DNA from 4 places in the Laedolimicola intestinihominis genome. Region 4 is predicted to be linked to each of the others. Evidence: predicted binding sites of a transcription regulator. Region 4 holds the regulator's gene; each other region holds the start of a gene.

Region 1 (7,858 bases), on a different contig from region 4:
ACAGACGCTTATTGGCGGAGTCGTCCAGGGTACGCTCAAACCACTGGGTGGCGCTGGTGATGGCCGGGTTCAGGGCGTCCACGATCACGTAGCGGGACAGGGAAGCGATTCGCTCGCTGCGCATGGGGTTGCGTTTGTATGCCATGGCGGAGGAACCGATCTGGGATTTCTCGAAGGGCTCTTCCACTTCCTTCAGATGCTGCAGAAGGCGGATGTCGTTGGACATCTTGTGGGCGCTGGCTGCAATGCCTGCCAGCACGTTCAGGACACGGGTGTCCACCTTACGGGAGTAGGTCTGGCCGGATACCGGGTAGCACTCCCTGAAGCCCATCTTCTCCGCGATCATCGGATCGATTTTATTGATTTTCTCTTCGTCGCCCTCAAACAGCTCCTTGAAGCTGGCCTGGGTGCCGGTGGTTCCCTTGGATCCAAGAAGCTTCATGGTGGAAATCACGTGCTCCAGATCCTCCAGGTCCAGGCAGAATTCCTGCATCCACAGGGTCGCTCTCTTTCCCACGGTGGTGGGCTGGGCCGGCTGGAAATGGGTAAACGCCAGGGTCGGCAGATCCTTATACTTATCAGCAAAAGCTGCCAGCTCATTTAACACGTTGACCAGCTTCTTATGAACCAGCTTCAGGGCCTCGGTCATGACGATGATGTCTGTATTGTCGCCCACATAGCAGGACGTAGCGCCCAGATGGATGATGCCCTTTGCCTTCGGACACTGGCAGCCGTATGCGTATACGTGGGACATGACGTCGTGGCGTACCTCTTTCTCACGGGCCTTTGCCACGTCGTAGTTGATGTCGTCCTGATGGGCCTTCAGTTCGTCGATCTGCTCCTGGGTGATGGGCAATCCCAGCTCCTTCTCGGTTTCAGCCAGGGCGATCCACAGCTTTCTCCAGGTGCGGAATTTCTTATCCGGGGAAAAGATGTACTGCATCTCCTTGCTTGCGTAGCGCTCGGATAAGGGGCTTACGTATCTGTCTGTACTCATGTTTTCTCTCCTCTTTGTTTTTCCATTTATTTTACTATATTTCCCGCCATATCACAATCTTATTTTCCGGGCTTATTTTTCTTATTTTTCAAAGCTGCCCCGGATATCCTCAGTAGGCGGCGCAATGGGATACTTTCCGGTAAAGCAGGCCGTACAGTGTCCAAGCCCCTCGACCATCTCACCCAGACGCTCCTCCCGCAGATAGGCCAGGGAATCGGCTCCGATGAGTTCACATACCTCCTCCACCGTCCGGTTGTGGGCAATCAGCTGATCCTCTGCCGGCACGTCCGTACCGAAGTAGCAGGGGTGCAGAAAGGGCGGAGAGCTGACGCGCATATGGACCTCCCGGGCTCCCGCCTCCCGGAGCATCTTCACGATCCGGTCGCTGGTGGTACCCCGGACAATGGAATCATCGATCATGATAACCCGTTTCCCGTTCACCGCCTCCCGGAGCACATTCAGCTTTACCCGGACGCTGGATTCCCGGCTGCTCTGCCCCGGCTTGATAAAGGTCCGTCCCACATAGCCGTTCTTTACAAAAGCGGTTCCGTAGGGAATCCCGGACTGCAGGGAATACCCTAAGGCCGCCGCATTGCCTGACTCGGGTACGCCCACCACCAGGTCGGCCTCCACCGGGCTGTCCATGGCCAGGAATCTTCCCGAGCGAATCCGCGCCTGATAGACGCTGACGCCGTCGAAATGGGTATCCGGCCGGGCGAAATAAATATATTCAAAGATACAGCGGGCCTCCTGATCCTTGGGCAGGCAATGGCTCCGGTCAGATTCGACGCCCTTTCCCGGCGTAATGGTCACAATCTCGCCGGGCTCCACGTCCCGCACAAAGGTGGCGCCGATGGTATCCAGGGCGCAGGTCTCACTGGCCAGGATGTAAGCGTTGTCACGCTTGCCGATGCATAAGGGACGGAAGCCGTAGGGGTCTCTGGCTCCGATGAGCTTTCTGGGGGACATGACAATCAGGGAATAGGCTCCCTTGATCTTATCCATAGCCCGGGAAACTGCTTCCTCAACGCTCCCCGTGTGGATTCGCTCTCTGGCGATATGGTAGGCAATGACCTCGGAATCAATGGTGGTCTGAAAAATAGCTCCGGTGTATTCCAGCTCCCGGCGGAGCTCCGGCGCGTTGACCAGGTTGCCGTTGTGGGCTAACCCTAAGGTTCCTTTCACATAATTTAATACCAGCGGCTGGGCGTTCTCTCTGGTACTGCTGCCCGCCGTGGAATAGCGGGTATGTCCTACGCCGATATCGCCCTTCAGGGCGCTTAACTGTTCCGGCGCAAAGACCTCATTTACCAGGCCCATGCCTTTATGGCTTTTTACCACGCCTTTGGGGCCGTTCGTATCGCTGACCGCGATGCCGCAGCTCTCCTGTCCTCTGTGCTGCAGGGCAAATAAGCCGTAATAAATCGTAGAAGCCACGTCGTTGCCGTCGAAATCATAGATTCCGAACACGCCGCATTCCTCACGGAGCTTCTCGTCCTCTTCGTATTGTTCATGGATTTGTTCTCTGTTCATGGGGTACCTCCGTCCTGTGCTTTTCTTATAAAGATGCTTTTCTGTACGGATGACGGTCAGATAAGGCCGTCGGAATTTTCTCATTTAGTACGTACAAAAGTATAAACCATGATTTTTTGAAATGCAAGGGCGGATCGGGGGACGGTTATTACTTATTCTAATTGATAATTTGGTGGTTTTCTTATAAAAATGCGCAGAAAAAATCCCGGCGTCTCTGCTTTTTCGGTCAGGGGCGCCGGGGTGCGAAATGTTTTTGGTTTTATGCTTCGCCGAGGAAATATTTTCCGTACCGGTCTGCAGCGAGGATAGCCGCGTAAACGGACTCCGGCGTTACTTCAAAGGGCATATTGTGCAGCGTATCATTTTCCGCGCAGGCAGCTTCGGCAACCGCCATCAGCTTCTCCTTCGTGGGATTCTCAATTCCAAGCTCCTTCAGGGTCACAGGCAGGCCCAGCTCGATACACCAGTTGATGATATCCTCCAGCTCGTCCGCCGGAATATTCTCCAGAACCAGCTGGGTAATGGTGCCGAAGGCAACCTTCTCGCCATGGTACATGTGATGACACTCCTCCAGAACGGTAAAGCCGTTGTGGATAGCATGAGCTCCGGCCAGACCGCCGCTCTCGAAGCCGATGCCGCTGAGCAGAGTATTGGCCTCGATCACCTTCTCCACTGCCTCGGTGCAGGCTCCCGCTTCCAGAGCCAGCTTCGCCTTTACACCCTCATCCATCAGGGTATCAAAGCACAGCTTAGCCAGAGCCATCGCCGCTCCCGTCACCTTGCCGCCCGCGCAGGTCATTGCCCCGCTGGTCTTGCAGGCACGCGCCTCAAAATACGTCGCCAGCGCGTCGCCCATACCGGACACGGTCAGACGAACCGGGGACTTGGCGATGATTTCCGTATCCATCAGGACCATATTCGGGTTCGCCGGAAGGAACAGATACTCCTCAAATACCCCTGCGTCTGTATAAATAACGGACAGCGCGCTGCAGGGAGCGTCTGTGGACGCGATGGTCGGGCAGATCAGCACCGGCGCCTTCTCATAATAAGCTACCGCCTTGGCTGTATCCAGAATCTTACCGCCGCCGACGCCAATCACCAGGTCGCAGCCGTTCTTCTTCATTATCTCCATCAGACGGTTGATCTCTGTCTTGCTGCACTCTCCGTTGAAATAATCCAGAACCGGTTCGCAGCCGGAATCCCGGAACGCAGTCTCCAGAGTCGTTCCCAGTCTCTTATGGCCGGACGCTGTCACCAGCACCAGAGCCTTCTTTCCATAGGTCTTTGCGTAGGTACCAAGCTTCTTCAGTTCGCCTGCTCCCTGTACATACTTGCCGGGACTTGTCAAAATCTTTGCCATGATAAAATCCTCCTGTCATATGATTGCTTTCCATTTTATAGTTACCAGATAGCAGCATCACCATACGGCCTGCAGCGTTGATCTGTTATCTTTCCAAAGAGTATTATAATGCTCCGGCATTTGATTGTCAATATTTTAACGTTATTTTTTTATCAATCTCATTCAGAATTAATCCAGCAGTTTTCCTTCCCGATAAGACCACTCCAGATAATCCGGATTCTGATAATATAGGTCCGAATTAAAATTCGATATGGCGTCGCTGATAAAGGAAGAAAATATCTTCATCAGTTCTTCCGCTTCTTTCCCCGGCTCTGCGCAGTCTTCTACCATAATACTGTAGAGTTTCCCGATATCCAGATAACTGGGAACCGAGTATTTGCAGCCGGATAGGGTATCAAAATCTCCCTGCTCTATCCCGTAATAGGAAATTACCTCGTCGCTGACCTGCTCAAAGCTGAGACAATGGTTCACTTCCGCATCCCGAAGCAGTTTTTCTATTCCTTTTATCCCAATGGCCCGGACAATATCTCCCCGGTGATTCCTGGTTTCTCGCCCAATATATTCGATTAGAGCACAGACATAGAAATAATCGTTACGTTCTTTTTCAGTCATAGAGTACCTCGCTGGTTATAAATGTCAGACAATCAAGTGCAGATAACGTATGAAAGCTTATCTGATGCGTCGGATATTTAAACTCTGCCAAAACCCAGAACTGCTTTCTGTTAATTCGTCCCGAAAGATAATCATTTACATAATTCCACACAGTATCATTTGCCATCGGTCCTTCTACAATATCGTAATCATGCGTTTTTCCACTTCGGCATGCAGCAATAAAGTCCAGCCATTCATCTGAGATCTCCGGGAACTTCCGAATCTTCAGTTTTTCATTCGGCTCATACTTATAGTAATTAATGACTGGTTCACCCGGTCCTCGATTCGCCCATCTCACAGCCTGTTGTATATTATTCGTGCAATAAAATCCCCACGAAAAATCTTTGGTATACCTTGCTTTCCTTATCTCCGGATATCGAACAATCTCTTTACTTGCATGATATAATTCCATATTTTGAGTACCTCATAATCCAAATGGTTCCATGGTGTTATTTCTTATCATACCATGGAACCGTGGAAAAAACCAGATTATTTACTTTGAGCCTGTGTCAGAATTATGTTCTATCTTATATGTCAGCTCACAATGCACATTATAATCTTCTGTAATCAATCGTTTCATTGTGATTTCCTCCTGTATTTTCTATATTTAAGCATACAAAAAAGACCATCTTACATGGATTTTTCCATATAATATGATCTTGCTTCTCTTTCGTCGTTTCTTTTCTTGACTTTCCTTCCCCTGCCCCCTATCCTATAAGTAATCCTTCATTTACAGGAAATTTTTTTGGAAAAGGAGCTTCTTATGAATCCGCTTCGTATCGGCATTTTAAGTACCGCCTCTATCGTTCCGCGTTTTGTAGGCGCGGCCGGCACCCTGGAGGACTGTGTAATCACAGCTCTTGCTTCCCGGAACCTTGCCCGGGCAGAGGAGAAGGCTGCGCTTTTTAGGATTCCGCAGGCTTTTGGCAGCTACCAGGAGCTGAGCGCCTCCGATGACGTTGATATTGTCTATATCGCCACGATCAACAGTGAGCATGCTTCCTGTGCCCGGCTGGCATTGGAGCATGGAAAACACGTATTCTGTGAAAAGCCATTTGCGCTGAAGCCCGACGAGATCCGGGATCTTTTTTCCCTGGCCCGGGCGAAAGGACTTTTTGTAATGGAGATGCAGAAGTGCGTCTTTCTCCCGGTGATACAGGAGTTGAAAAAGCGCATCCGGGCCGGGGAATTTGGCCGGATTACTATGGCAGATTTTTCCAGCTCCTTCGACGCAGGCTATAACAGCTGGATGTTTGACGCATCCAAGGGCGGCGGTCCACTGTTCAGCAATGCCAGCTATAGTCTGCAGCTGATGCAATACCTCTTTGATTCCTTTGCCGTGGAGCAGACCGGGCTTTGCACCCGCGCGGACAGTCCTGTAGAAAATCAGTTCGCGGCTGTCATGCGCATGGACAATGGAATTCTCTTTACCAATAAGACCAGTACGGCCTCTGAAACCATTCACATGGGCTATCTCTACGGGGAAAAGGGCTATATTGAACTTCCGGATTACTGGAAGGCGCGAAGGGCGGTTCTTCATTTTAAAGGACAGGATCCGATAGAGCTTACCTGTCCCTGTGAGTTTGAGCTCCGCTATGAACTAGAGCATGCCCTTGCCTGTATCCGTAAGGGGCTCAGCGAAAGCCCTGTTATGACGGAAGAAATGTCTGTTCGGGCTATGGAGACTCTGGATGCCCTGCATCGGATGTGGAATCCTGTGATGTAATTTTGTAGCCGTTTTGTAGCCAGCTATTTTATACGTACTAACCGTTCGCAACGACTTGATTTCCATTGACTTCACCGCCGTTGAAAACGAAGTTGCCGATAACCGCTTCCAGCGGTCAGAGCTGGATTATCTGATCTACAACGACCCGCTTGCTTATGCCGATCTGATTCTGAACAGCAAGCTGAACGTCCTGTTTGAATAAACCGACATGAGCATAAACGACAGCGTCCCGGTTCATAATGATTGGGACGCTGCTTATTATATCATTGTATTTTGCGAACTCATTCCTCGAACAGATACAGAAGATATCCGTAACCCTCTGCTTTCATCTTTGCGTAAGGCACAAAGCGTAGGGCCGCACTGTTGATGCAGTAGCGCACGCCATTGGGGGACTCCGGATCGCCGGTGAACACATGACCAAGGTGAGAATCTCCGGCACGGCTTCTGACCTCTGTACGGCGCATGCCGTGGCTCAGGTCCTCCAGTTCCACCACGGCAGGCTCTTCAATGGGCTTTGTGAAAGCCGGCCAGCCGCAGCCGCTCTCGTACTTATCCGTGGAGGAAAAGAGCGGCTCGCCGGTGACGACATCCACATAGATGCCCTTTTCAAACTTATCCCAGAACTCGCCTGTGAAAGCGCGCTCTGTGCCGCTCTCCTGCGTAACACGGTACTGCTCCGCCGTCAGCTTATCCCGGATGGATTCCGCCGCGGGCTTCTGATAGTCGCCCGGATCGATGCGCAGCCGGGAAAACAGCTCCATCTCCGCGCGCGGGATGTGGCAGTAGCCGTTCGGATTCTTTTCGAGGTAGTTCTGGTGGTACTCCTCGGCGGGGTAATAGTTCTTGAGTGGACCTATCTCCACGAAGAACTTTTCACTGCGTCCCCGCTCGATCTCCGCGATGCGCTCCACCGTTTCCTTCGCGCTTTCGTTGGTGTAATAGACACCGGTCTGATACTGGCTGCCCCAGTCGTTGCCCTGCCGGTTCTCCACCGTGGGGTCGATCACATAGAAGTAGGCCAGCAGCCGCTCAGCAGCAGTACCGCGGTGAGCAGAAGCGGCAATCCTCTCCGATACATGGTGGTATCCCTCCTTTCTAAGAAGATAAATTCGTTTGTCAGCCCATATCGGCGGCAAGAGCCTGGTCGATGAGCTTTTGCAGCGTCTCCGCCTGCTTCTTTTCCGTGATGGCGCCTACGATGGGTTCACCCACGATATTGCCGCTGCGGTCGACCACATAGGTGGTTGGATAGGCGAAGACATTCTCCACAAACTTACCGGCATCGCCGCCGGAGCCGAAATAGATGTTTTGATAGGTCGCGCCCTTCTTGGCAAGCACCTCCTTCGCCTCGGAAATTGCCGTTTCGTCGCCGTCCAGCGTGAAGGTGTTGACGCCGATGAGGGAACCGCCCTTCTCCGCCAGTTCCTTGTTCAGCGCATCCAGCTCGGAAAGCTCGCCTACGCAGGGACCGCAGGTGGTGAACCAGAAATTCACTACGGTGACGGCGTTGCCGGAGAACAGCTCGTCGCTCTTCACCGTGTTGCCGTCCAGATCTTTCCCTTCAAAAGCGGGGAACTTCTGCATACTGCCG
Region 2 (7,858 bases), on a different contig from region 4:
GCGCGGAATTGAGAAAGGCTGAGTATGAGAAGCTCCAGGGCTATTCCTTTGCCAATATCGACCATTTCCGTTCGTCTTCCCTGGTGACCCGTCTCACCAGCGACGTGACCAATATTCAGAACGCAGTGTCCATGGGCATGCGCCCCTTCTGCCGTGGACCCATGATGCTGGTGGTGGCCACCGGCGTGGCATTTTCCATCAACCATACCCTGGCGTTGGTGTTCTTTGTGGCATTACCCATCCTGGCGGCAGCCCTGTTTACTATTACCATGAAGGTGCGGCCTTTGTATTCCCGGATGCAGACAGCTATCGACACCGTGAACCGGATCATCCAGGAAAACCTGACGGCGGTGCGTATCGTCAAGGCCTGTGTCCGGGGCGACTATGAAGTAGAAAAGTTTGAGGAAGGCAATCAGAATCTGCGTCAGGAATCCGAGACGGCCTTTCGGTTAGCCGCCCTGAACATGCCGGCCATGCAGTTCGTCATGTACGGCACAATTCTGGCGATTCTGCTTTTTGGCGGTTATCTGATTCAGAAGGGCAGTATGAAGGTGGGCGAGCTCACGGGATTTTTAAGCTATGTGCTGCAAATTCTGAATTCCCTGATGATGATTTCCAATGTATTTCTGTTGCTGACGCGCTCGATGGCGTCCGGCGCCAGAATTCTGGAGGTTATCGACGAAAAGGTGGATCTGACGGACGAAAAAGTCCGGAACATCGAAGTGGAACGCGGCAGCGTGGACTTTGAACATGTGTGGTTCAAGTATAAAAAAGAGGCGAAGGAATATGTGCTTTCGGACATTTCCTTCCATATAGAAGCGGGCCAGACCGTGGGCGTCATCGGACAGACCGGCGCGGCCAAGTCTACACTGGTGCAGCTGATCCCGAGACTTTATGACGCCACCGAAGGCGTGGTGAAGGTGGACGGCGTTCCGGTACAGGAGTATCCGATGGCACATCTTAGGGAGGCAATTGCCATGGTACTGCAGAAAAATACCCTGTTTTCCGGAAACCTCCTGGACAATCTGCGCTGGGGAAAGGAGGACGCTTCCATGGAAGAGATCGAGGAAGCCTGCCGCATCGCCTGCGTGGACGAGGTGTTGGAACGGCTGCCAGAGGGGTATGAGACCGAGATGGGTCAGGGCGGCGTCAATGTGTCCGGCGGCCAGAAGCAGCGGATCTGCATCGCCCGTGCGCTTTTGAAGAAACCGAAAATCCTGATTCTCGACGATTCCACCAGCGCTGTGGATACGGCTACAGAGGCGAAGATTCGGGAGCGCATGGGCGCGGCTCTGCCTGATATGACGAAAATCATCATCGGACAGCGGATTTCCTCTGTCCGGCACGCGGATCAGATTATCATTCTGGACGATGGGCGGGTCAGCGCCATCGGCACTCACGAGGAGCTGCTGGCCCGCAGTGAAATTTATCAACAGATATACGAATCTCAGAAGGAAGGAGTGGAGCTTTAATGGCACGGTATAGTTATGTGGGCTACAAGCGGCCTAAAAATACGAAAAATACCCTGAAGCATCTCCTTCATTATATGGGACTTCATAAATGGATGTTTCTGCTGGTGGGAGTTCTGGTGTGTATCAGCACCGGGGCCAGCGTCATGGGAACCTATCTCTTAAAGCCGGTCATCAACCGCTTTATCATGCCTGGGGATATGAAGGGTCTGGTCAGCGCGGTGGCAGCCATGGGCGTCATGTATTTCTGCGGCGCGCTTGCGACCCTGGCCTACAACCAGCTCATGATCAAATCGGCTCAGACTGTGGTGCAGGAGATTCGAAGCGACCTCTTTGCCCATGTGCAGACCCTGCCGTTACAGTATTTTGACGCCCATACCCACGGGGAGCTGATGAGCCGCTTCACCAATGATGTGGACACGGTGCAGGAGGCCATGAACAACAGCTTCGCCATGGCGATCCAGAGCTTTCTGACCCTGGTGGGCACCATTGTAATGATGATGGTTCTGAGCGTAAGGCTGTCTCTGATTGTTATGGTGTTTCTGGTTATGATGGGCATTTTTATCCGGACAAACAGTAAGCGGAGCCGGAAATATTATCAGCGGCAGCAGGCAGAGCTTGGCAAAATTAATGGCTTTGCGGAGGAAATGATGGCGGGTCAGAAGGTGGAGAAAATCTTCAATCATGAGAAAATCAATTTCGATATTTTCTGCGGTCTCAATGAAAATCTGCGGAAGGAGTCCACAGACGCCCTGACCTACACAGGTATGCAGGTGCCCACGGTGGTCAGCCTTTCCTATCTGAATTACGCGGTATCGGCCTGTGTGGGCGGTATCTTTACTCTGAACGGCTTTCTGGATATCGGAAGCCTGTCATCCTATCTGGTGTTTGTGCGCCAGAGCGCCCTGCCTATGAACCAGTTTACGGCCCAGATTAACCAGATTCTGACGGCTCTTGCCGGGGCAGAGCGGATCTTCGATCTGATGGAGGCCGAGCCTGAGGCGGACGAGGGCGATGTGACCCTCTGCAATGTATTGGAAGAAAATGGAACGCTCAAAGAAATCGCGGAGCACACCGGTCATTTCGCGTGGAAGCTTCCGGCGGAGGAGCCGGGCGGCAGGACGGAGCTGCGGAAACTCCGGGGTGATGTGAAATTCGACAATGTGGTCTTCGGCTATGTGCCGGGAAAGCATATTTTAAATGGGATCTCCCTGTATGCCAAGCCGGGTCAGAAGATTGCGTTCGTGGGCAGCACCGGAGCCGGGAAGACTACGATTATCAATCTGATTAACCGGTTTTATGAGATGGAATCCGGCACCATCACCTATGACGGCATCGACATTCGGCGGATTCGAAAAGATGATCTGCGCCATTCCCTGGCTATGGTTATCCAGGAGACGCATCTGTTTACCGGAACCATTGCCGATAATATCCGTTACGGAAAGCTCGACGCCACCGACGAGGAGGTGCGGGAGGCAGCCCGAATTGCCAATGCGGATTCCTTTATCCGGCGTCTTCCGGACGGCTATGACACCATGCTTTACAGCGACGGCAGCAATCTGTCCCAGGGGCAGCGGCAGCTCATCGCCATTGCCCGTGCGGCCATAGCGAAGCCGCCGGTGCTGATCCTCGACGAGGCCACCAGTTCCATCGATACCAGAACGGAGCGGCTCATCGAGAAGGGCATGGACGCTATTATGGATGGCCGGACGGTCTTTGTTATCGCCCACCGGCTTTCCACGGTCCGTAATTCCAAGGCTATCATGGTGCTGGAGAAGGGTGAAATCATCGAGCGGGGCGATCACGAAGCGCTGCTTGCGGACAAAGGAAGGTATTACCAGCTGTATACCGGACAGTTCGAACTGGAATAAATTGGGAGAAAGATAAATTGTATACAAACAGGATTTCCAAAATCTGGATGATGCAGAGGAAGGATATCCTGTTTTTTTACGATGTGGATATAGAAATAATCTTTTTCGTTCTGAAATTCCGGTAAAAAACAGAATTGTACTGAAAAAAAAACTGGAATATGGTTCTATTCTGCGCTAGAATAAAGTGAACATAAATATGGTGTTTTCGATACAAATTTAACAATATTGTCAAAAAAATCTCGAAATTGTTCTAAGATTGTCTATTTTTTATCTAAAGTTGTATATCAAATCCAAGTGTGATAAAGTAAATACGAGACAAATGCTACAAAAGCATGAAGGAAGGAAAAAGCATATGTTCAAGAAGACATTTAAGGGCGGCGTGCATCCGGACGACGGAAAGCGCTACGCCAAGGACGCGTCTTACCGTACCTATCTTCCCCAGGGCGAACTGGTATTTCCCATGAGTCAGCATATCGGAAAACCGGCGAAGCCTGTGGTAAAGAAGGGCGACATGGTGCTGGCAGGCCAGCTGCTCGGCGAAGCGGACGGCTTCGTATCGGCGAACATCGTCAGCTCCTGCTCCGGAACGGTAAAGGCTGTTGAGAACAGAAGAACAGCATCCGGTGCGAAGGTAATGTCCGTAGTGATCGAGAATGACGGACAGTACACATTGGCAGAAGGCATCGGCGCTGAGCGCGATTACAAGACACTTGGCAAAGAAGAAATTCTCGGAAGTGTACAGAAAGCAGGTATCGTGGGAATGGGAGGAGCCGGATTCCCGGTTCATGTGAAGCTCGCCCCGAAGAACGCGGATGAGATTCGTTATGTCATTGCGAATGGCGCGGAGTGTGAGCCTTATATTACCTGCGATGATCAGCTCATGCGCACAAGGAGCATGGAGCTGGCAGAAGGTATGCGGATTCTTCTGAAGCTGTTCCCGGCGGCAGAGGGTGTCTTCCTGATAGAGGATAATAAACCGGAAGCCATCGCAGCCATGGAAAAGGCCTGCGCAGGCGATGAGAAGCTAAAGGTTCACGCGGCGAAATGCAAGTACCCCCAGGGCGGCGAACGTTCTATTATCCAGGTCATCGCAGGTATTGATCTGAAGCTTGGCATGCTCCCGGCGGACGCGGGCTGCGTGGTAGACAATGTGGCGACCATGTACGCCATTTATCAGGCTGTATGCAAGTCTACACCATTGATGGAGCGTGGCTTTACCGTATCCGGCGATGCGGTCAAGGAGCCCTGTAACCTGATTGTGAAAATCGGAACAAATATGGCGGAGGTTCTGGAGGCTGCAGGCGGCATCCGGGATGGAAAGGAAGCGCAGAAGCTTTTAAGCGGCGGTCCGATGATGGGTATGGCGCTGGCTGATTTGAATGTGCCGATTTGCAAGAACAATAACGCGCTGACCGTGCTGGGGGAGGATCCGGTGGCGCTGGCAGACCAGCAGGAAACAGCGTGTCTGCGCTGTGGCCGCTGTATGAGAGTCTGTCCCTTGGGCCTGTCTCCCCAGGAGATGATGGATGCGGCCAAGAGAAGACGCTTTGTCCGCTATGAGAAGAAGCTGTATGGCCTGGAGTGTATCGCCTGCGGTTCCTGTACCTATGTCTGTCCGGCCAAGCGGCCCCTGATGCAGACCTTCAAGCAAACCAAGGCTGAGATTATGGCGAAGAAGAGAGCCGCGCAGGCGCAGCAGGGAGGTGCAAAGAAATGAGTAAACTGATGAATGTATCCTCCAGCCCCCATGTGCGGAGTAAGCTTACGACCAGACATGTCATGTGCGACGTGATTCTGGCCCTTCTTCCGGCGACGGTCATGGGCGTATACCATTTTGGAATTTCCGCGCTTGTGACGATTCTTACGTCTATTGCTGCGGCGGTTCTGACGGAGTTTTTATTTGATAAGGCAACCGGAAGAGAGAATACGATCACGGACTGCAGTGCCATTGTCACAGGACTTCTCCTGGCGCTCTGCCTTCCGAACGGCGTTCCCCTTTACATACCGGTTCTCGGAAGCGTATTTGCGATTCTGTTTACCAAATGCTGCTTCGGCGGTCTGGGCCATAATTTTATGAACCCGGCCCTGTCCGGACGCTGCTTTCTGCTGATTTCCTTTGCAGGCGTTATGTCCACCTATACGGTAGACGGTGTCAGCAGCGCAACACCGCTGGCAGATCTGGCGTCAGGCAATGCGGTGAACCTGGTACAGACCTTCCTGGGAGCTAATAACGGCGTTATCGGCTGTTCCACAGCAGGACTCCTGCTTGGCGGAATTTATCTGCTGATCGTAGGCGGCATTACCTGGGAGATTCCGGTGTCTGTGCTGGTATCCTTTACCGCATTTATTGCTCTGTTCGGCGGTCAAGGCTTTGATGTGCAGTACCTGCTTATGCAGCTGGCTGGCGGCGGTATTGTGATGGGAGCCTTCTTCATGGCGACCGACCCGGTTACCTGCCCTCTGGGGTCCGGCGGACAGCTGCTCTACGGCGTGGTGCTCGGTATTCTGGCGGCGTTATTCCGTGTATTCGGAAGTTCCGCGGATTCTGTAAGCTATGCCATCATCATCTGCAATATGTTTGTTCCGCTCATTGACGAGATTTCCATTCCGACGCCATTCGGTTACCGGAAGAAGAAAGTGGGCGGAAAGAAGATTCCGGCCGCAGCCATTGCGCTCTGCGTCATTACCCTGATTGCGGGCGTGGCTTTAAGCGGTGTATACAAGCTGACCGAGGGCAGGATCGCCGAGCAAAAGCTGGCGGAAAAGGCAGCTTCTTATCAGGAGGTCTGCCCGGACGCAGTAGAGTTCGCTTATGACGATGCAATTACTGCTAAGGTGGATGCTCTGAACGGTGAAGTATACGGAACTGATTTCGGTAAGGCTTATATCAATGAAGTAATCGTAGGAAAAGACGCTTCCGGCAATGTGGCAGGCTATGTCATCAGCGCTGCCAGCGGCGACGGTATGGACGGCAATATTACGATGTCTGTAGGCATCGCTTCAGACGGAACCGTAACCGGTATTTCTTTTACGGTCCTGAACGAGACCGCAGGTCTGGGCTCTCTGGTAGGAGAGGATGCTTTCAAGAGCCAGTTTGACGGTGTGAAGACGGATAAATTCACGCTGTTCAAGTCCGGCGGAGCAAGCGCGCCCGGCGAGATCAACGGCGTATCCGGCGCAACCATTTCCTCCAGTGCCGTAGTCAATGCGGTGAATGCTGCGGTAGACTTCTTTGAAAATGATATACAGGGAGGGAATTAAGCGATGAAACCTTGTACAGAACGCATCTATAATGGTGTAATAAAAGAAAATCCCACTCTGGTTCTGATGCTCGGCATGTGCCCCACACTGGCGGTTACCACCTCCTGCATGAACGGATTCGGAATGGGCGTATCCACGCTGGTGGTACTGGTGATGTCCAATCTGGTCATCTCCGCGCTTCGGAAGGTGATACCGGATGCGGTACGTCTGCCGGCTTATATCGTCATCGTAGCTTCACTGGTTACCGTAGTGGAGCTTCTGATGGAGGCTTATGTGCCTGACATCTATGACGCGCTGGGAATCTACATTCCCCTGATCGTAGTAAACTGTATCATTCTGGGCCGTGCGGAGGCTTATGCTTCCAAAAATCCGCCTCTTCTGTCCGCCATGGACGGACTTGGCATGGGTCTCGGATTTACAATTTCCCTTTCTGTCATCGGACTTATCCGTGAGCTTCTGGGTGCAGGTACCGTATTCGGCATGCAGGTGATGCCGTCCGCTTATAAGCCTATTGCTATTTTCATCAAGGCTCCGGGCGCGTTCCTGGTACTGGCGGTTCTGGTTATTATTATGAATTCCCTGAAGATCAAGAATCGTGCAAACGCCATGGTGCAGGGCTGCGACGGATGCTGCGCGACCTGTGCCCATGCGAAGGAAGAAGGAAAGGAGGCGCAGAAATAAATGAAATCATTACTTCTGATTATCATTACAACGGCGCTGGTGAATAACGTGGTATTAAGCCAGTTCCTGGGAATCTGTTCCTTCCTGGGCGTATCCAGATATATCAAGACGTCCTTCAGTCTGGGCGCAGCGGTTATCTTTGTCATCACGGTAGCTTCCGCAGTGGCGAATCTTCTGTACACCTTTGTACTGACGCCGCTGAATCTGGATTATCTGAAAACCATTGTCTTTATTCTGGTTATCGCGGCTCTGGTACAGATGGTAGAGATGTTTACCAAGAAGACCTCCCCGCCCCTTTACAAGGCGCTGGGAATCTATCTGCCGCTGATTACCACCAACTGTGCGGTTCTGGGCGTGGCCCTGACCAACGTACAGAATGAGTATAATTTTGTGGAAAGTGTACTGGCCGGATTCGGTACCGCAGTCGGCTATACCATTGCCATTGTTCTTTTGGCAGGTATCCGAAGCCGTATTGATGAGGAGGCTTTGCCGGCTCCCTTAAAGGGCGCGCCCATCGTGCTGATTTGCGCGGCGCTGATGGCGATTGCGTTCATGGGATTTGGCGGTCTGGCGCTG
Region 3 (7,858 bases), on a different contig from region 4:
TCAGAACCATGATGTTTCGTTTCGGATTCCCGATTCCGATGCTGTGCCCCGTCAAACTGCAGGGATATTTCTCCAATGCCACAGTCAGCGCTGATGGTGTGTGGCGCGCCATTATCTACGGAATGCTCCGAAGATAAGCCGGAATAGCTGGAACCACCGATATCAATGGAACCAATGCCGCACTCCAGTTCATAATTATAATCCGGTTCTTCACCGGCAACCATGATGGCAAGCGAACCGGTGCCGCACTCCAGTTCCAGCTCAGAACCATCAAAATATCCGATGGTCAATTCCCCTACACCCACATCAATAGACGCATCCTCTGATGCCAGCAGCGTATCAATGCTTCCTGATCCGGCTCCCATATCCAGGGAAAACTCCCGGGCCTGCAGCTTTCCGGCAGTCAGTTCGGCAGCGCCGAGATCCAAATCCATATCGTCAAACATCCGATCCGGAAGCAGAATCTGAAGTTCCAGGGCAGTATTTCCGTTCGGACGGTCATCCTCCAGAATTAATGTATCGCTATCTCGAACAGATTCTTTGAAATATTTTCCGGCGTTCCGCGTTTTTATGGAAATAAGATTGTATTCCGAGGTGCCAATGGAAACGGATGCATTCGTTACATCCAATTCCAGCTTGCGGATAGTGGAATCATAAGTGCGCTCAGCAGAATCGCCGCCGGAGCCGTTTCTGTCATGTTCCCGGATCCCGGCAAAAGAAGAGGCGGGAACATGGAGATTCTGTGCAAGCTGACTTGGCTTTGCTCCAAACAGGAAACCAACGCCGACGCCGACAATTCCCAGTACTGTCAGTACCGCGGCTGCAATAAGAGAAATTTTTGTAAAACGCTTCATCGAATCACACCTGCCTTTCGAAAAGGAAGCCTAACCAGATTGACAAGCCCCTGTACCAGTACCGGCACTACTTTAAGGGCAATCCATAACAGTGCCAGCGACAGCAGAATGCCAAGAGCTGTCAGCAGGCAGCCGGCGCCTGCGGTAGCGATTCCCAGGACCGGTGCTGTAAAGAGCTGAATGAGCCCCACGCCGATGACAAAGATTCCGGCAACGAAAATGACAATTCCGGAAACCAGAACAGCTGCCACAGTCAGAAGCGCTGCCAGGAGGACGCAGAAAAGAACTGCCAGAAGGCCAAAGCCAACCGGAATCACAAAGGGACCAAGCACAATGCACAAAAGCACAATGGCCAGCAGCTTCCACAGATTCCGTTCCTTTTTCGGAGCGGTTTTCCCGGCGCTCTCGGAATCTATGAAAGAGGAGGCGGCAGGTGCAGCCCCATTTCCGTCAAAACGCGTATCCCGGTAGCCCTGCTCGGAAAACTCCGAAGCGTCGTCGGACAGTCCGGCTTTGATTTTCCGGGCCACCTGCTCCGGGCTTCCAAGCTCTGTCAGAATCCGGGCTTCCTCCTCAGGTCCCGCGTCGTCAAAATAATCATTATAATACTGAAGGGCTTCCTCCCGCTCATTTTTAGAAATATCTGAGAGCAAATCCTGAAGCTGCTTCATAAATTCCGTTCTTGTCATGTCTTCTCACTCCCCGCAAACAAATTGGAAATCCTGATGGAATAAATTGTCCACTCGTTCCTGTACAGATTCAACTGCGCCGTTCCGGCCTCTGTAATCCGGTAATAGCGGCGGTTCCGTCCACCGAATTCCATATCGTAGGTCTCCAGACAGCCATCCTTCTGAAGCCGTCGGAGGACCGGATACAGTGTTGATTCGGAAATGTCGATGGCCTGCCGGACGTCCTGGGTAATCTTGTACCCGTAGGTGCCCTGGGCTTCATGGGATACAACCGCCAGCACAATTGCGTCCAGGAGAGCGGCTCCTGTGTTAAAAACCATGTGATCCACTCCTTATTTTATGCTGTAATAAGATATAATATTATACATCATATAGTATTATCGGATGCCTATACTATACGTTATATAATATTATCTTGTCAATAGGATTCATAAAAACTTAATAATTGGAGAAAAGGCTTTATTTGACAGGCTGTAAACCTACACTTTATAATAGAGAAAACAGAGGAAACCCCCTACGGGGATACCTGGATGCGCTGAAAACATGCGCAAACAGAGGAAAGGGCGGAGTGTATGAAACCATTTATCATGACGGCTGATAAGGCCATGAAGAAACTGAAGGACGGCAATAAAAAGTACCTGGACTCCGAGACCGGAAAGGGCAATATCTCCAAAGCGCTACGCTTGTATACCAAAGAGCACGGCCAGCATCCCTACGCGATCGTTGTCACCTGTTCCGATTCGCGGGTGATTCCCGAAAGCATCTTCTCGGCAGGCATCGGCGACCTGTTTGTGATTCGGGTAGCCGGAAATGTCATCGACGACCATCAGCTGGGCAGCATTGAATATGCAGCCAGCCATCTGGGAAGTCCTCTTATCGTCGTGCTGGGCCACACCTGTTGCGGCGCGGTGGACGCGGCGATTCATCACGATCCGGAAGGCTATATCAAGTTCATTACCGACGAGATTAAGCTGGCCATCGGCGACGAGAAGGATGATTTCAAAGCCTGCTGTCTGAATGTCCGGCGCAGTATGGCGCTCATTGAGCACAGCCTGGATATCGCGAAAATGGAAGAGAAAGGAATGCAGGTGGTCGGCGCGGTTTACCACATCGAGGATGGCCGGGTAGAATTCCTTTAGAGAAATCTGTAAAAAATTAAAAAAGAAGAAAGAGTCTAAAAGAACTGTGAAAGCCATTGACATTGACAGGATGCATGGTAAGATTAAATACTAAGCAGCATTGTGAGGAAAATGAATTCGCGAAGCCGTGAAGCATAAAGGAGTGAGCGAATGTTCGGATATATAGAATGTAATCGTTCGAAGCTTTCAAAGGAAGAGCAGGAGCGCTACCAGAGCGTCTACTGTGGACTCTGCAGAAATTTGAAAATGAGATATGGGGAACTGGAGCGGATGAGCTTAAGCTACGATATGACTTTTGTGATTCTGTTCCTTTCTTCTTTGTATGAGCCGAAAGAGAAGACGACGGATTTCCGCTGCGGCATCCATCCGTTGCGGCCCCGCAGCGGCGTGGAGAACCGTTTTACGGAATACGCGGCGGATATGACCGTGGCCCTGGCTTATTATAAGGCACTGGATGACTGGAAGGATGAAAAAAAGGCCGGAAAACGCTGGTATGGTGATAAGCTGAAAAAGGCCTATGACGAAGTGGAAAAGGCTTACCCCCGTCAGTGCAAGGCCATCACAGACAGTCTCCAGGAGCTGGATTTCATCGAGCAGGCGCCGGGCGCCAATGCAGATCAGGCCATCAACTGTTCCGGCAAGATGCTCTCGGAGCTCTTTGTGTACGAGGAGGATTTCTGGAGCAACAGTCTCAGGGTCTTCGGCTACGAGCTGGGTCGCTTCATCTATCTGATGGATGCGACTATGGATTATAAAAAGGACATGAAAACGGGTAACTATAACCCTCTTTTTGAGATGAAGAAAAAACCGGAAGAGATGGAACCGGTGTTGGGGCTTCCGTTGGGTAATGCCATGGAGGTCTTTGAAAAGCTGCCGCTGGTGCAGGACGAACACCTGCTCCGTGATATCCTCTACGGTGGCATCTGGCAGCAGTATTACGCGAAAATACGTGGAAAGGAGAAAACGGATGGTTGACGATCCATACAGAGTACTTGGGGTGTCCCGGGACGCCACCAGGGAAGAGATAAAAAAAGCCTATCGTCAGAAGGCAAAATTATACCATCCTGATCTTCATCCGGACGATCCGCAGGCAGCGGAGAAAATGAACGAGCTTAACGAGGCCTACGATATGCTGAATAACCCGGAGAAATACCGGAGACAGCAGCAGAGCTATGGCGGCTATGGGCAGAGCAGTTATGGCGGAGCAGGCAGTTACGGGCAGAATCCTTTTGGAAATGGTCCCTTTGGCAGCGGTCCGTATGGAAATAGTGGAAATGGCACTTATGGCAGCGGCCCTTACGGCGGTTTTGGAAGCTTCGAGGATTTCTTCGGTTTCTGGGGGATGCGCATGGGACCGGAGCGCCCCCGGCAGGTCTGCACCGACAGCGAAACCATGCGTCAGGCCATAGACTTCATCAATATGGGAAAATACCAGTTCGCGGATTCGGTGCTGAACGGTATGCCCGGCGCTGAGCGGAACGCCCGATGGTACTATTTAAGCTCCCTGGCCAACTATGGTCTGAATAATCAGATGCTGGCGGTGGCACAGATTCAGAAAGCATTGCAGTTAGAGCCGAATAACCCGCTTTATCAGCGGACACTCCAGAGCTTCCGTTATGCGGAAAATGTATACAGCCAGAACAGTCAGTCCTATCAGCGGCAGGCGGAAGGCATGGATAAGCTGTGCAGAAGCTTCTGTCTGGCGCAGCTGTTCTGTATGTTCTGCAGATGCTAAGCAGAGTGTGAAAATAAAAGAGATTCGTTCTTTCCATATATAATAATAGAAGAACGCCTCTCTTTTTTTAATGCTTAGAAAACTGAAATCAAATATAAATAGAATCAAAGAATCGGCGTGGCAGGTGAAATTTTAAACTTGGAACGCCAGAGGCTTTATTACAGCTTCACAAAAATAGCTTCATGATGCACCGCCGGCAGAAACTTCTCCAGCATATCCTCCGTCTTCATCCGCAGACTGGACGTATTGATGCAGGGATGGCAGCCAAATTCCTCATGGGCGGCCACGTCCTCATCGATGATGAGCTGTACCTGATTGTGCGGGTCATTCATCAAGGCCATAACCGTGGCGGATCCCGGCGTCACATTCAGCAGTTTCTCCATATACTCCGCCGGGGCAAAGGAGAGGCGGGAAGAACCGATCTGTTTGGACAGGTCTTTGGTCTTGAACTGCTTATCCCCGGGCATCAGCAGCAGGTAGAATTTCGTTTTTTGGGCGTTGCAGAGCACCAGATTTTTACAGATCTCAATACCGAGAAGCTGATCCACGCCCTGACATTCCTCGATGGTCATGGCTACTTCATGATCCACACGGGTGTAGGGAATCCGAAGTTCATCCAGCAGGTCATAGACAGCCATTTCCTTTTCCAGACGGCCCTCCGGGCTGACGGGACGGCCGGTGTAAACCTGCGGGTCAATATAAATGCTACTCATAATGATTCCTCCTTTGAACTTTTAAATATTACAGAGGCTTCGAATGGGCATCCCATGAAACATAATCTGGAATGTAAAAGAAACCTTAGCATTTAGACAGAAACACAGCGGCCGGAACCTCCAGCCGCCATTGACTTTGTAAAAAGCTATTTAGTTTCCCAGCGTCCGCTTGCGCCGCAGGGCAGCACCAGCCCGGATGCGGTTACGGGCAGCCCCACCTCCTGGGAATCGACAGTACCGTGAAACTTCTTCAGCTCTGTGGCAATCATATAGGTCAGTACTGCCGGAGCCAACCCGGTGGTATAGGAATTCACCAGGAAAAACAGCGGCTCATCGCTTAAAAGCTGCGCGCACAGGCGAATCAGCGGATGGATCGCCTCTTCAATTTTCCAGATTTCTCCTTTTGGTCCTCTGCCGTAGGAGGGGGGATCCATGATAATGCCGTCGTAATGGTTGCCGCGGCGGATTTCCCGCTCCACGAATTTTACACAGTCATCTACAATCCAGCGGATAGGAGCCTCGCCCAGTCCGGAAGAACGGGCGTTTTCCTTTGCCCAGCCTACCATGCCCTTGGAAGCGTCCACATGGGTGACAGAAGCTCCGGAGGCAGCGGCGGCCAGTGTGGCTCCGCCGGTGTAGGCGAAGAGATTCAGTACCTTTACGGGACGTCCGGCATTGCGGATTTTTTCACCGAACCAGTCCCAGTTGGCAGCCTGCTCGGGGAAGAGGCCTGTATGCTTGAAGCTGAAGGGCTTCAGATTGAATGTTAAGGTATTCTTGCCCTGGCAGAGGGGATACTGGATGGTCCATTGCTCCGGCAGGTCGAAGAATTCCCACTCGCCGCCGCCCTTTTTGCTGCGGTGGTAATGGCCGTTCATGCGCTTCCAGCCAGGCAGCTTTCGCTCCGTATCCCAGATAACCTGGGGATCCGGACGCACCAGCAGATAGTCGCCCCAGCGTTCCAGCTTTTCTCCTTTCGAAGTATCCAGTATCTCATAATCGGTCCAGTTATCTGCGATCCACATGACAATCTCCTTTGGTCTTTAAAAATAAGCGGAAAATACTGTCCACCACCATGATGGACAGGGCGATCATTCCCGCCACAATCAGTGTCTGAATAATATAATAGGAAGTCATTCCGTCGGAACGGATGACAGAGTGGGCGATGCGGAACATGCCCGCGCCCGGCACCAGCGGTAAGATGCCCGGGATGACGAAAATCGTGACCGGAGCCTTCAGGACCCTTGCGAAAATCTGGCCGCAGAGGGAGACGAGACAGCCGGACAGAAAGGTGGACATGGCCACAGACAGATTGATTCCGATGAGAAACAGATAGATCCACCAGCCCACCGCGCCGGTGAAACCGGCCCAGATGATATATTTGCGCGGTACGTGCAGCAGAAAAGAAAAGGCCACAACGGAAAAAAACGCGCCGATAACCTGTATCAGCATAAAAGCCTCCTTACTGAATGAAACGAAGTCCGATGACAATACCCATAGCTACAGAGGCGGCGACCACAAAGGCCTCCATCATCCGGGCGGAGCCGGAGATATAATCCCCGTGCAGGGTGTCAAAGACCGCGTTGGTGATGGCTACGCCGGGAACCAGGGGCATGATGGCCGCGATGATGATGGAATCCAGGTTCCCTATAATAGGAAGAAACTTCAGAAGTCCGCCTGCGAACAGTGAGATTACCACGGCGCTCAGCAGGATTCCGAAGAAGGCGGGCAGCTTCATGCGGTTGCACAGATACAGGCAGATGGCCATGAAAAATCCGGCCACGCCCGCCACAAAGGCCTCCTGCCAGGTTCCGCCGTAGGTCAGTGCAAAGGCCGCGGCCACGCCCGCGTTGGCCAGCAGAAAGGCCTGGGGAGGGTGCGGTTCCTTTTTCAGCTTTTTTATCTGCCGGAAGGCTTCCTTCAGTTCCAGCTCCCCGCTGCAGAGTCCTCTGGAAATACTGTTAATTTCGTCGATGATACTCAGGTTCGTGCCACGGCTGTGAATCCGGCGGGTCACCGTCATGGACTGGATGGACGGGTCGTCCAGAGTGACCAGAAAGCCGGTCACCATCACGAAAGCTTCGGCGGTCTTCAGCCCCGACAGCTCCAGCATCCGCTGCATGGTATCCTCCACCCGGTAGGTCTCAGCCCCGTTGGCCAGCATCAGCTCCCCCGCCATGACGGCGGTGTCGAGCAAAAGTTTGTAATCCATTTGTCTGATTTCCTTATACCTGATTTTGTATTGAGAATAATCTATGCCCATTATACCTATGTAAGAGAAGCGGGTCAAGGAAAGTATGGATAGAAAGAGAAATAATTCCTGTTTCCGAAGGGACAGGCTGAATTACCGGAAGATAAAAATGGAAAAATCTTGACAGATATAGAGAAATCAAGTAAAATAAACGGGCATAGTGTTGTCAGTCGCGTACGGCGGCTGATAAAGAATAGAGAATCATGTGGAAATCATGGACGGTACCGCCACTGTATACATAAAGAATGATCCTTAGATGAAAGTCCGCCATTGGGGTAAACCTGAGAAGGCGTGGAGAGTTCGCTGGGCTTCTTCCCTGAATATGTGAGTCAGGAGAACTGCTATGCAGCAACCTTAGCGGACGATCTATTTGCGAAGGCTTATTTCCCATGTAAAATCGGTCATGGATGCAAAAGCATCCATGGCTTTTTTGTGTAATGAAGTCGCTTTTCTTATTGAAACGGAGGAAAACAGTGA
Region 4 (7,858 bases):
GGCGCGGATCGAAGCGCGTCCCTCCTTTATCCCAACCGCTCCTGGGGCTACGGTTCCTTGAATCTCTATCAGGCATTTGCGGCGCTGGGACGATTTTGAACTTGCAGTCCCAGGGGGAATCGTCTATAATAAAGAACAAAGCGCGGAAAAACGCAAACCCTAGGAGGACCTACGATGGAAAAAATTAAGATGACAACTCCGCTGGTAGAGATGGACGGAGATGAGATGACACGGATTCTCTGGAAGATGATTAAGGATGAGCTTCTTCTTCCATTTGTTGATTTAAAGACCGAATATTATGACCTGGGACTGGAACACCGGAACGCGACGGACGATCAGGTGACTGTGGACGCTGCAGAAGCTACCAAAAAGTACGGTGTGGCGGTGAAATGTGCGACCATTACCCCTAATGCGGCTCGCATGGAGGAGTACGATTTAAAACAGATGTGGAAGAGTCCCAATGGTACCATCCGGGCGATTCTTGACGGAACAGTATTCCGGGTTCCGATTATCGTAAAGGGCATCGAACCATATGTAAAAAACTGGAAGAAGCCAATTACCGTTGCACGTCATGCTTATGGTGATGTATACAAGGCTGCGGAAATGCGGATTCCGGGTCCCGGAAAATGTGAGCTTGTATTTACCGGTGAGGATGGAACCGAGCTGCGCGAGACTATCCATGACTTCAAAGAGGGCGGCGTGGTACAGGGCATGCACAATCTGGAGAGCTCCATCGAAAGCTTTGCCAGAAGCTGCTTTTCCTACGCGGTTTCCCAGAGGCAGGATTTGTGGTTTGCCACCAAGGATACGATTTCCAAGAAATATGATCATTTCTTCAAAGATACCTTCCAGGAGATTTATGAGAAGGAATATAAAGAACAGTTTGAGAAACTGGGCATTACCTATTTTTATACGCTGATCGATGACGCGGTAGCCCGTGTGATCAAGTCCGAGGGTGGTTATATCTGGGCCTGCAAGAATTATGACGGCGACGTCATGAGTGATTTGATTGCCACTGCCTTTGGCTCATTGGCTATGATGACCTCTGTGCTGGTATCTCCGCATGGATATTACGAATATGAGGCGGCACACGGAACCGTACAGCGCCATTATTACAAGCATTTGAAGGGCGAGGAGACCTCTACCAATTCCATGGCGACCATCTTCGCATGGTCCGGCGCCTTAAGAAAGCGCGGAGAGCTGGATCAGAACCCGGCCCTGACAGAGTTTGCGGATAAACTGGAGCAGGCTTCCATTGCAACCATTGAAAACGGAAAAATGACCAAAGATTTGGCGCTAATTACGACCCTTCCGAATCCGACGGTGCTTTCCAGCGGTGATTTTATCAAAGAGATCCGAAAGACCTTAGAGGAACTTTTAAATGCTGTTTAATTCCAATGCATTTTATATATTTTTGCCTATTGTATTTGTGATTTACTGGCTGACGCCCCCGAAACACAGGTGGGGCGTCCTGCTGGTATCCAGTTACTACTTTTATATGAGCGCCAACGCGAAATACATTTTGCTGATTCTGCTGACTACGGCAGTCTCTTACGGAACGGCACTCGTGATTGAGAAAACAGAAGAACAGAAGAAAAAGAAGCTATGTATGGGTCTGGCCCTGCTGGTCTGCCTCGGTCTTTTGTTCTTTTTCAAATACTTTAATTTCCTGAGCAGTTCTGTGACAGCGCTTCTGGCGCGTGCATCGATTTCCATGAGCCCGGTGACGCTGAAGCTGGTGCTTCCGGTAGGTATCTCGTTCTATACTTTCCAGACGCTTGGATATGTGATCGACGTCTATAAGGGAAAGACGAAGGCCTGCCGCCATTTTGGAAAATACGCGGCCTTTGTGTCCTTTTTTCCGCTTCTGCTGGCCGGTCCCATTGAACGGGCGGAGCATCTGATGCCGCAGATAGAGGAAGAACATCATTTTGAGTATGACAAGGCTATCCGGGGTGCCAAGCTGATTGCATGGGGCTATTTTAAGAAAATTGCCATTGCGGATGTGCTTTCCTCCAGCGTGGATATTGTATACAATCAGGTGACAAGTTTTACAGGTCTGGCTCTTGGCGTGGCGACACTTTTTTATGCCTTCCAGGTTTACTGTGATTTTTCCGGTTATTCGGATATTGCCCGGGGGGTGGCCTGTCTTTTTGACATTGATCTGGTCAATAATTTCAAGAGCCCTTATTTCGCGGCTTCTGTGAAAGAGTTTTGGGCCAGATGGCATATTTCTCTGTCCACCTGGTTCCGGGATTATGTATATATTCCGCTGGGCGGCAGCCGTGCCGGAAAATGGAAGACGTACCGGAATCTGCTTGTGACCTTTCTGGTAAGCGGTCTCTGGCACGGGGCCAGCTGGACTTTTGTGATCTGGGGCGGACTTCACGGCGCGGCGCAGATATTCGAACGGATCTGGAATCAGTATTTCCCACCCGGAAAAGAGGGAAAAAACAGGTTCCGAGTACTTCTGACTTTTGCCTTTGTGACCCTGGCCTGGCTGTTTTTCCGGGCAAATACCATGTCAGACGCAATTTATATTCTGACCCATCTCTTTGACGGCATTACCCATCCTTTGAGTTATGTGAAGGAATGTTACGTGGCCTTCAAAAAAGCCGGGCTGATTCAGAGCAACGAACTGAAGCTGGTGCTGTTCTGGGTGGTGCTGCTTATGGCGCACGATTATATTGCGCTTAGGGAAGATGTATGTCAGTGGTTTGGCCGTTTTGGTAAGCCGGTGCGCTATACATTTTATTTCGCCCTGATTTTTGTCGTGCTTTACAGTCGTCAGCTGGGCGAGTACAGTTTTGTATACTTTCAGTTTTAATGAGGACATCTATGAGACGATTTTTACGTAAAATTGCGCCGTTTGTGATTTTTATCCTGATTCTGGAGCTGGCCATTCCCATGGCGGTGGATCCTTACAATGTTTTTCATTGGCAGAAAATCCGGGATAATGGGGTAGAGCCCAACAGCAATTACATTAAAATGCAGTACATCCTGCATAATCCGGACAAGTTTGATTCATTCCTGTTCGGTTCCTCCCGGACTGGCTTTGTGGACACAGAAAAAATTCCAGATGGAAAATGGTACAATATGTCCTATTCAGAAGGACTGCCGGCGGAGCATCTGGAGAACCTGCAGGAGATGATTGCCAATGGAATCATTCCGAAAAATGTCATGATCGGCGTGGATAATATTTCCGCCTTCGTGGATCCGTCCCTGCATCAGAATCAGTTTTACCGGATCCCCTATCCGAGGACAGATAGACTGGGATTTTATGGAAAATACCTTAGCATTAAGGGCGTTCTGCTGTCCTTGGATGTGATTCGAAATCATGAAGTGACCGATCCGGATTATGTGGAACGCTATTATCGGAGCGGAAGTACGCTCCGGGATCCGTCTCTTGGCGGAACCTTCAAGGACGATGTGCCCTACTGGGACGATTATTATACCGATTATATGGCTGATTCGCTTCTGGACATCCGGCGGATTCGGGAATTGTGCGAAGAGTATGGGATTAACCTGATTGTGTTTACCAATCCGCTTTATTACCGGACCTATCAGGAGTCCAAGCATTTCGGTTACGATCAGTACCTGGGATGGCTGGCCGGAGCAGCGGGGAGCTTTTATAACTTCAGCGGGGAAAATGCCGTGACCATGGATAAGAACTATTTTTATGAATCCAGTCATTATACAGAAGTGGTGGGAGATATGATTATCGACCGCATCTTTAACGGGGTGACGGATGAGAGCCTGGAAGATCAGGGCTTCGGCATGTATGTGACAGAAGACAATTTAGCCGAATTTAATGAAGCGCTGGCCAATCATTGAGCCAGCGCTTCCCATTGTTCGTATAGAATTTCAAGACGGGCCGCAATGGCCTCCTTTTCTTTGTGAAGTTTCATGCATTCCGCCACATTCGTGTAGACGGATTCCTGAGTCAGAAGCTGATCGATTTCGCCGTCCCGGGTCTCCAGGTCGAAGATTTCCGCTTCCGTCTTTTTGAAATCATTTTCCCGTTTCCTCTGACGTGCCTGTTCCTCTTTCTGCTGTTTCCAGTCCAGTTTTCCTGCAGATTCCGGTTCTGCCGCTTTGGCCTCCGGAAGCTCCGGGTTCTGCGTCTTCGGCGTCAGAATATCATGCTTTTCTAGATAATAATCGTAATTGCCGATATAATTGACTAACTGTCCGCCGGTCAGATCGAGGATCCGTGTGGCGGTTGTATTGATAAAATAACGGTCATGGGAGACATAAAGCACGGTGCCGGTGTAGCGGTTCAGGGCCTGCTCCAGAATCTCCTTGGAGACGATGTCCAGATGGTTGGTGGGCTCGTCAAGAATCAGAAAATTGGCCTCGGAGAGCATCAGCTTCGCCAGAGAGACACGTCCCCGTTCGCCGCCGGAGAGCTCCGAGATTCGTTTGAACACATCGTCGCCGGTGAAAAGAAAAGCGGCCAGGGTGCTTCGAATCGTTGTATTGTCCAGATCCGGGTAAGCGTCGGAAATCTCTTCAAACAGTGTCTTTTCCGGGTGCAGCACGTGATGCTCCTGATCGTAATAACCGATATGAACCTTGGAGCCCAAGGTAAAGGAACCGCTGTCAGCTTCCAGTAATCCATTCAGAATCTTTAATATTGTAGTTTTTCCGGTTCCATTGTTGCCGATAAGAGCTACCCGTTCGCCGCGCTTAACGTCGAAATTCAGATCCGTGAAGAGGGTCTGGCTGCCAAAGGATTTGGAAAGACCCTCTACGGTCAGCACGTCATTTCCGCTGACTACCTTTGGCTCCAGGGTGATATGCATCTCAGAGCGGACTTCCGTGGGTTTCTCCAGTATATCCATCTTGTCCAGCATTTTTTCGCGGCTTTCAGCCCGTTTGATGGATTTTTCCCGGTTAAAGGATTTCAGTTTTTGGATGACCTCTTCCTGATGTTTGATTTCCCGCTGCTGATTCAGCCAGGCATGCATGCGGGCTTCCCGAAGCTGTGATTTCTTCGCGGCATAGTCGGAGTAATTGCCCTGGAAGGTGGTCACCTCGCCGGCGTCAATCTCGATAATCTTCGTGGCGATCCGGTTCAGAAAATACCGGTCATGGGCAACCACCAGAACCGCGCCGTCGTAGTTCAAAAGAAAGGTTTCCAGCCAGGCGATGGAATTCATGTCCAGGTGGTTGGTGGGCTCGTCCAGCATAATGAGATCCGGATGGGAGAGCAGAAGCTTGCCTAAAGATACGCGGGTCTTCTGACCGCCGGACAGCTTGTTGACATGCTTCTCGAACTCTTCCTCTTCAAACCCCAGTCCCTTCAGGACGCCGACCACCTCGCTCTTATAGGCGTAGCCGTTTTTAAGTTCAAATTCATGGTTCATGCGGGTATACTGCTCCAGCGCCATATCCAGCGCAGTGCCGGACAGCTCCTTCATCTGCGCTTCGATCTCCCGGATACGGGTCTCCAGATCGATAACGTCCTGCTTGACCGTCAGCAGCTCCTGGTAAATGGTATGATCACTGTTCAGATCCTGATGCTGTGCCAGATAGCCGATGGTTTTGCCTTTTGCCAGAACCACCTCGCCGGAGTCTGCTTCCATTTCCCCGATGATGATTTTTAAGAGGGTGGATTTGCCTGCGCCGTTGATACCGACCACGGCGGCTTTTTCCCGATCCTCCATGTGGAAGGACGCGTTTTTCAGAATCACGTCGGTTCCGAAGGCTTTGTTTATATTTTGACATGCTAATATCATAAAAACACCTCTGTTTTTCGTTGTTGAATGTCACATGAAGTCTATTATAGCGAAAAATACAGGATTGAACAAGATAAAATCTACGATTCTTTCAGAAGAATCCAGTAAAAAGATTGACAAAAAATTTGCTTTTCGATTATAATAAAAACAGTTTTGAAAGATTTATTGAGGGATGTGCAGAATATTATGGAAGAGAGAGAGATCTCAAAAGCAGTTATCAAGCGGCTGCCGCGCTATTATCGCTATCTCGGAGAACTGATGGAAAATGGAGTAGAACGTATTTCCTCCGGCGAGCTGAGTAAACGGATGAGTGTCACGGCGTCACAGATCCGGCAGGATCTGAACAACTTTGGCGGTTTTGGGCAGCAGGGGTACGGATACAATGTCAAATATCTGTATGAGGAAATCGGCAAGATTCTGGGCCTTGACAAGAAACATAACATGATCATCATCGGCGGTGGTAATCTGGGACAGGCTCTGGCCAATTATGTGGATTTTGAAAAACGCGGTTTCTACATAAAAGGCATTTTTGATGTAAATCCTATTTTAAAGGGCTTAAGCGTCCGGGGCATCCAGATTCACATGCTGGAGGATCTGGAGAGCTTCATCAAGGATGAAGATATTCAGATTGCGGCATTGACACTGCCAAAGTCCAAGGCAGAGGAGATGACGAAGCTTCTGGTTCAGTATGGAATCAAGGCTATCTGGAATTTCGCCCATATCGATCTGGATGTTCCGTCGGACGTCCTGGTAGAGAATGTTCATTTGTCAGAGAGCCTGATGCAGCTTTCTTACAATATTACACGGTATGAGAAAGAGCATCCCCGTTCCTGACGGAGTATCGGAGTGAAGTATGATAAAAGGGAGCTTTTGGCTCCCTTTTGCATGTAAACGCATAGTATATTAAGGATAGTGAGGAGTGTCAGACGTGAAAGGATATAAGCGCGTGGCGGCTTATGTGGATTTAGATGCCATAGAAGATAATTTTGAGGCTATGAAGGCAAACCTGAAAGAAAAAACAAGAATTGCGGCTGTAGTGAAGGCCAACGGGTATGGACATGGAGCAGCGCCCATTGCTAGAATGATAGAAAAGAAGGATTATCTGTGGGGCTTTGCGGCAGCGACCATTGAAGAAGCTGCAGAGCTTCGAAGAAATGGCATTCAAAAGCCAATCCTGATTCTGGGGTACGTATTTCCGGAGGATTATGAGGAGCTGGTGCGCCTGGATATCCGCCCCACAGTATTTCGCCTGGATATGGCGAAGGAACTGTCTGCGGAAGCAGTTCGACAGCAAAAAGAAGTGAGTGTTCATATTAAAGTAGATACCGGTATGAGCCGGATTGGATTTGCGGATACCAAAGAGAGCGTGCAGGATGTCTGCGCTATCAGTAAGCTTCCGGGCATCAGGATGGAGGGGCTGTTTACCCATTTTGCCAAATCTGACGAGCTGGATAAAGCGGCTACCGAGAAGCAGCTTGCCCGGTACTGCGCGTTCCGGGAAGCCTGTGAGGCAGCCGGCGTGAAATTTCAGATTCATCACTGCTCCAACAGCGCCGGCATCATTGATTTGCCGGAGGTAAATCTGGATATGGTACGGGCTGGTATTACGGTATACGGTCTGTATCCTTCCGACGAGGTGAAGAAGGAGCTGGTTCCCCTGAGACCGGCGATGGAGATGAAAAGTCATATTGTACATGTAAAGACCATCGCGCCCGGAACGGAAGTAAGCTATGGCGGCATTTATACGGCTGATTCTGCGCGCCGGATTGCTACCGTCCCTGTGGGCTATGCGGACGGGTATCCGAGAAGCCTGTCCAATAAGGGCGTGGTACTGATCGCTGGTAAGCGGGCGCCTATCTGCGGCAGAGTCTGTATGGATCAGATGATGGTAGATGTGACGGAGATTCCGGAAGCAGTTCCGGGCATGGAAGTGACCATGTTTGGCAAAAACGGAGAAGCGGTTCTGTCCGTGGATGAACTGGCGGAGCTGTCCGGGCGGTTTAACTACGAATTTGTCTGTGATTTGTCCCAGCGCGTTCCGCGGATTTATCTGCGGCACGGGCAGGTGTCTGAGATTCACGATTTCTACGCCTGAAAAAGCCGGCGTATAGACACGA

The links. Region 4 encodes Rex, which represses fermentation and respiration genes when NADH is low (regulators of the CRP and FNR family bind a similar motif). Its sites were predicted from a motif close to ATTGTTAANTANTTAACAAT; they were not measured.
Region 1: the regulator Rex is predicted to act here: its motif matches at 4,014-4,033, upstream of WMO29_RS05660 (glycerol dehydrogenase).
Region 2: the regulator Rex is predicted to act here: its motif matches at 3,545-3,564, upstream of rsxC (electron transport complex subunit RsxC).
Region 3: the regulator Rex is predicted to act here: its motif matches at 1,970-1,989, upstream of WMO29_RS03945 (carbonic anhydrase).

What each region holds. Positions count from the first base shown of each region.
Region 1 is NZ_JBBMFE010000003.1:291,438-299,295, forward strand. It holds gene purB (adenylosuccinate lyase) at 1-997, opposite strand, end outside; gene purF (amidophosphoribosyltransferase) at 1,079-2,530, opposite strand; gene WMO29_RS05660 (glycerol dehydrogenase) at 2,790-3,890, opposite strand; gene WMO29_RS05665 (hypothetical protein) at 4,059-4,502, opposite strand; gene WMO29_RS05670 (DUF3990 domain-containing protein) at 4,495-4,953, opposite strand; gene WMO29_RS05675 (Gfo/Idh/MocA family protein) at 5,305-6,267, shown strand; gene WMO29_RS05680 (DUF6061 family protein) at 6,323-6,469, shown strand; gene msrB (peptide-methionine (R)-S-oxide reductase MsrB) at 6,549-7,403, opposite strand; partial or broken gene WMO29_RS05690 (TlpA disulfide reductase family protein) at 7,384-7,858, opposite strand, start outside.
Region 2 is NZ_JBBMFE010000021.1:33,450-41,307, forward strand. It holds gene WMO29_RS15945 (ABC transporter ATP-binding protein) at 1-1,472, shown strand, start outside; gene WMO29_RS15950 (ABC transporter ATP-binding protein) at 1,472-3,340, shown strand; gene rsxC (electron transport complex subunit RsxC) at 3,693-5,057, shown strand; partial or broken gene WMO29_RS15960 (RnfABCDGE type electron transport complex subunit D) at 5,054-5,974, shown strand; gene WMO29_RS15965 (RnfABCDGE type electron transport complex subunit G) at 5,978-6,601, shown strand; gene rsxE (electron transport complex subunit RsxE) at 6,605-7,282, shown strand; gene rsxA (electron transport complex subunit RsxA) at 7,283-7,858, shown strand, end outside.
Region 3 is NZ_JBBMFE010000002.1:320,487-328,344, reverse strand. It holds gene WMO29_RS03960 (hypothetical protein) at 1-854, opposite strand, end outside; gene WMO29_RS03955 (DUF1700 domain-containing protein) at 851-1,543, opposite strand; gene WMO29_RS03950 (PadR family transcriptional regulator) at 1,540-1,863, opposite strand; gene WMO29_RS03945 (carbonic anhydrase) at 2,116-2,682, shown strand; gene WMO29_RS03940 (DUF5685 family protein) at 2,833-3,657, shown strand; gene WMO29_RS03935 (DnaJ domain-containing protein) at 3,650-4,417, shown strand; gene WMO29_RS03930 (prolyl-tRNA synthetase associated domain-containing protein) at 4,576-5,130, opposite strand; gene WMO29_RS03925 (class I SAM-dependent methyltransferase) at 5,277-6,155, opposite strand; gene WMO29_RS03920 (threonine/serine exporter family protein) at 6,139-6,582, opposite strand; gene WMO29_RS03915 (threonine/serine exporter family protein) at 6,593-7,342, opposite strand; cobalamin riboswitch at 7,523-7,741, shown strand; gene nikB (nickel ABC transporter permease) at 7,855-7,858, shown strand, end outside.
Region 4 is NZ_JBBMFE010000013.1:81,719-89,576, reverse strand. It holds gene WMO29_RS13065 (S8 family peptidase) at 1-99, shown strand, start outside; gene WMO29_RS13060 (NADP-dependent isocitrate dehydrogenase) at 175-1,392, shown strand; gene WMO29_RS13055 (MBOAT family O-acyltransferase) at 1,382-2,827, shown strand; gene WMO29_RS13050 (hypothetical protein) at 2,839-3,834, shown strand; gene abc-f (ribosomal protection-like ABC-F family protein) at 3,828-5,741, opposite strand; gene WMO29_RS13040 (redox-sensing transcriptional repressor Rex) at 5,928-6,575, shown strand; gene alr (alanine racemase) at 6,670-7,836, shown strand.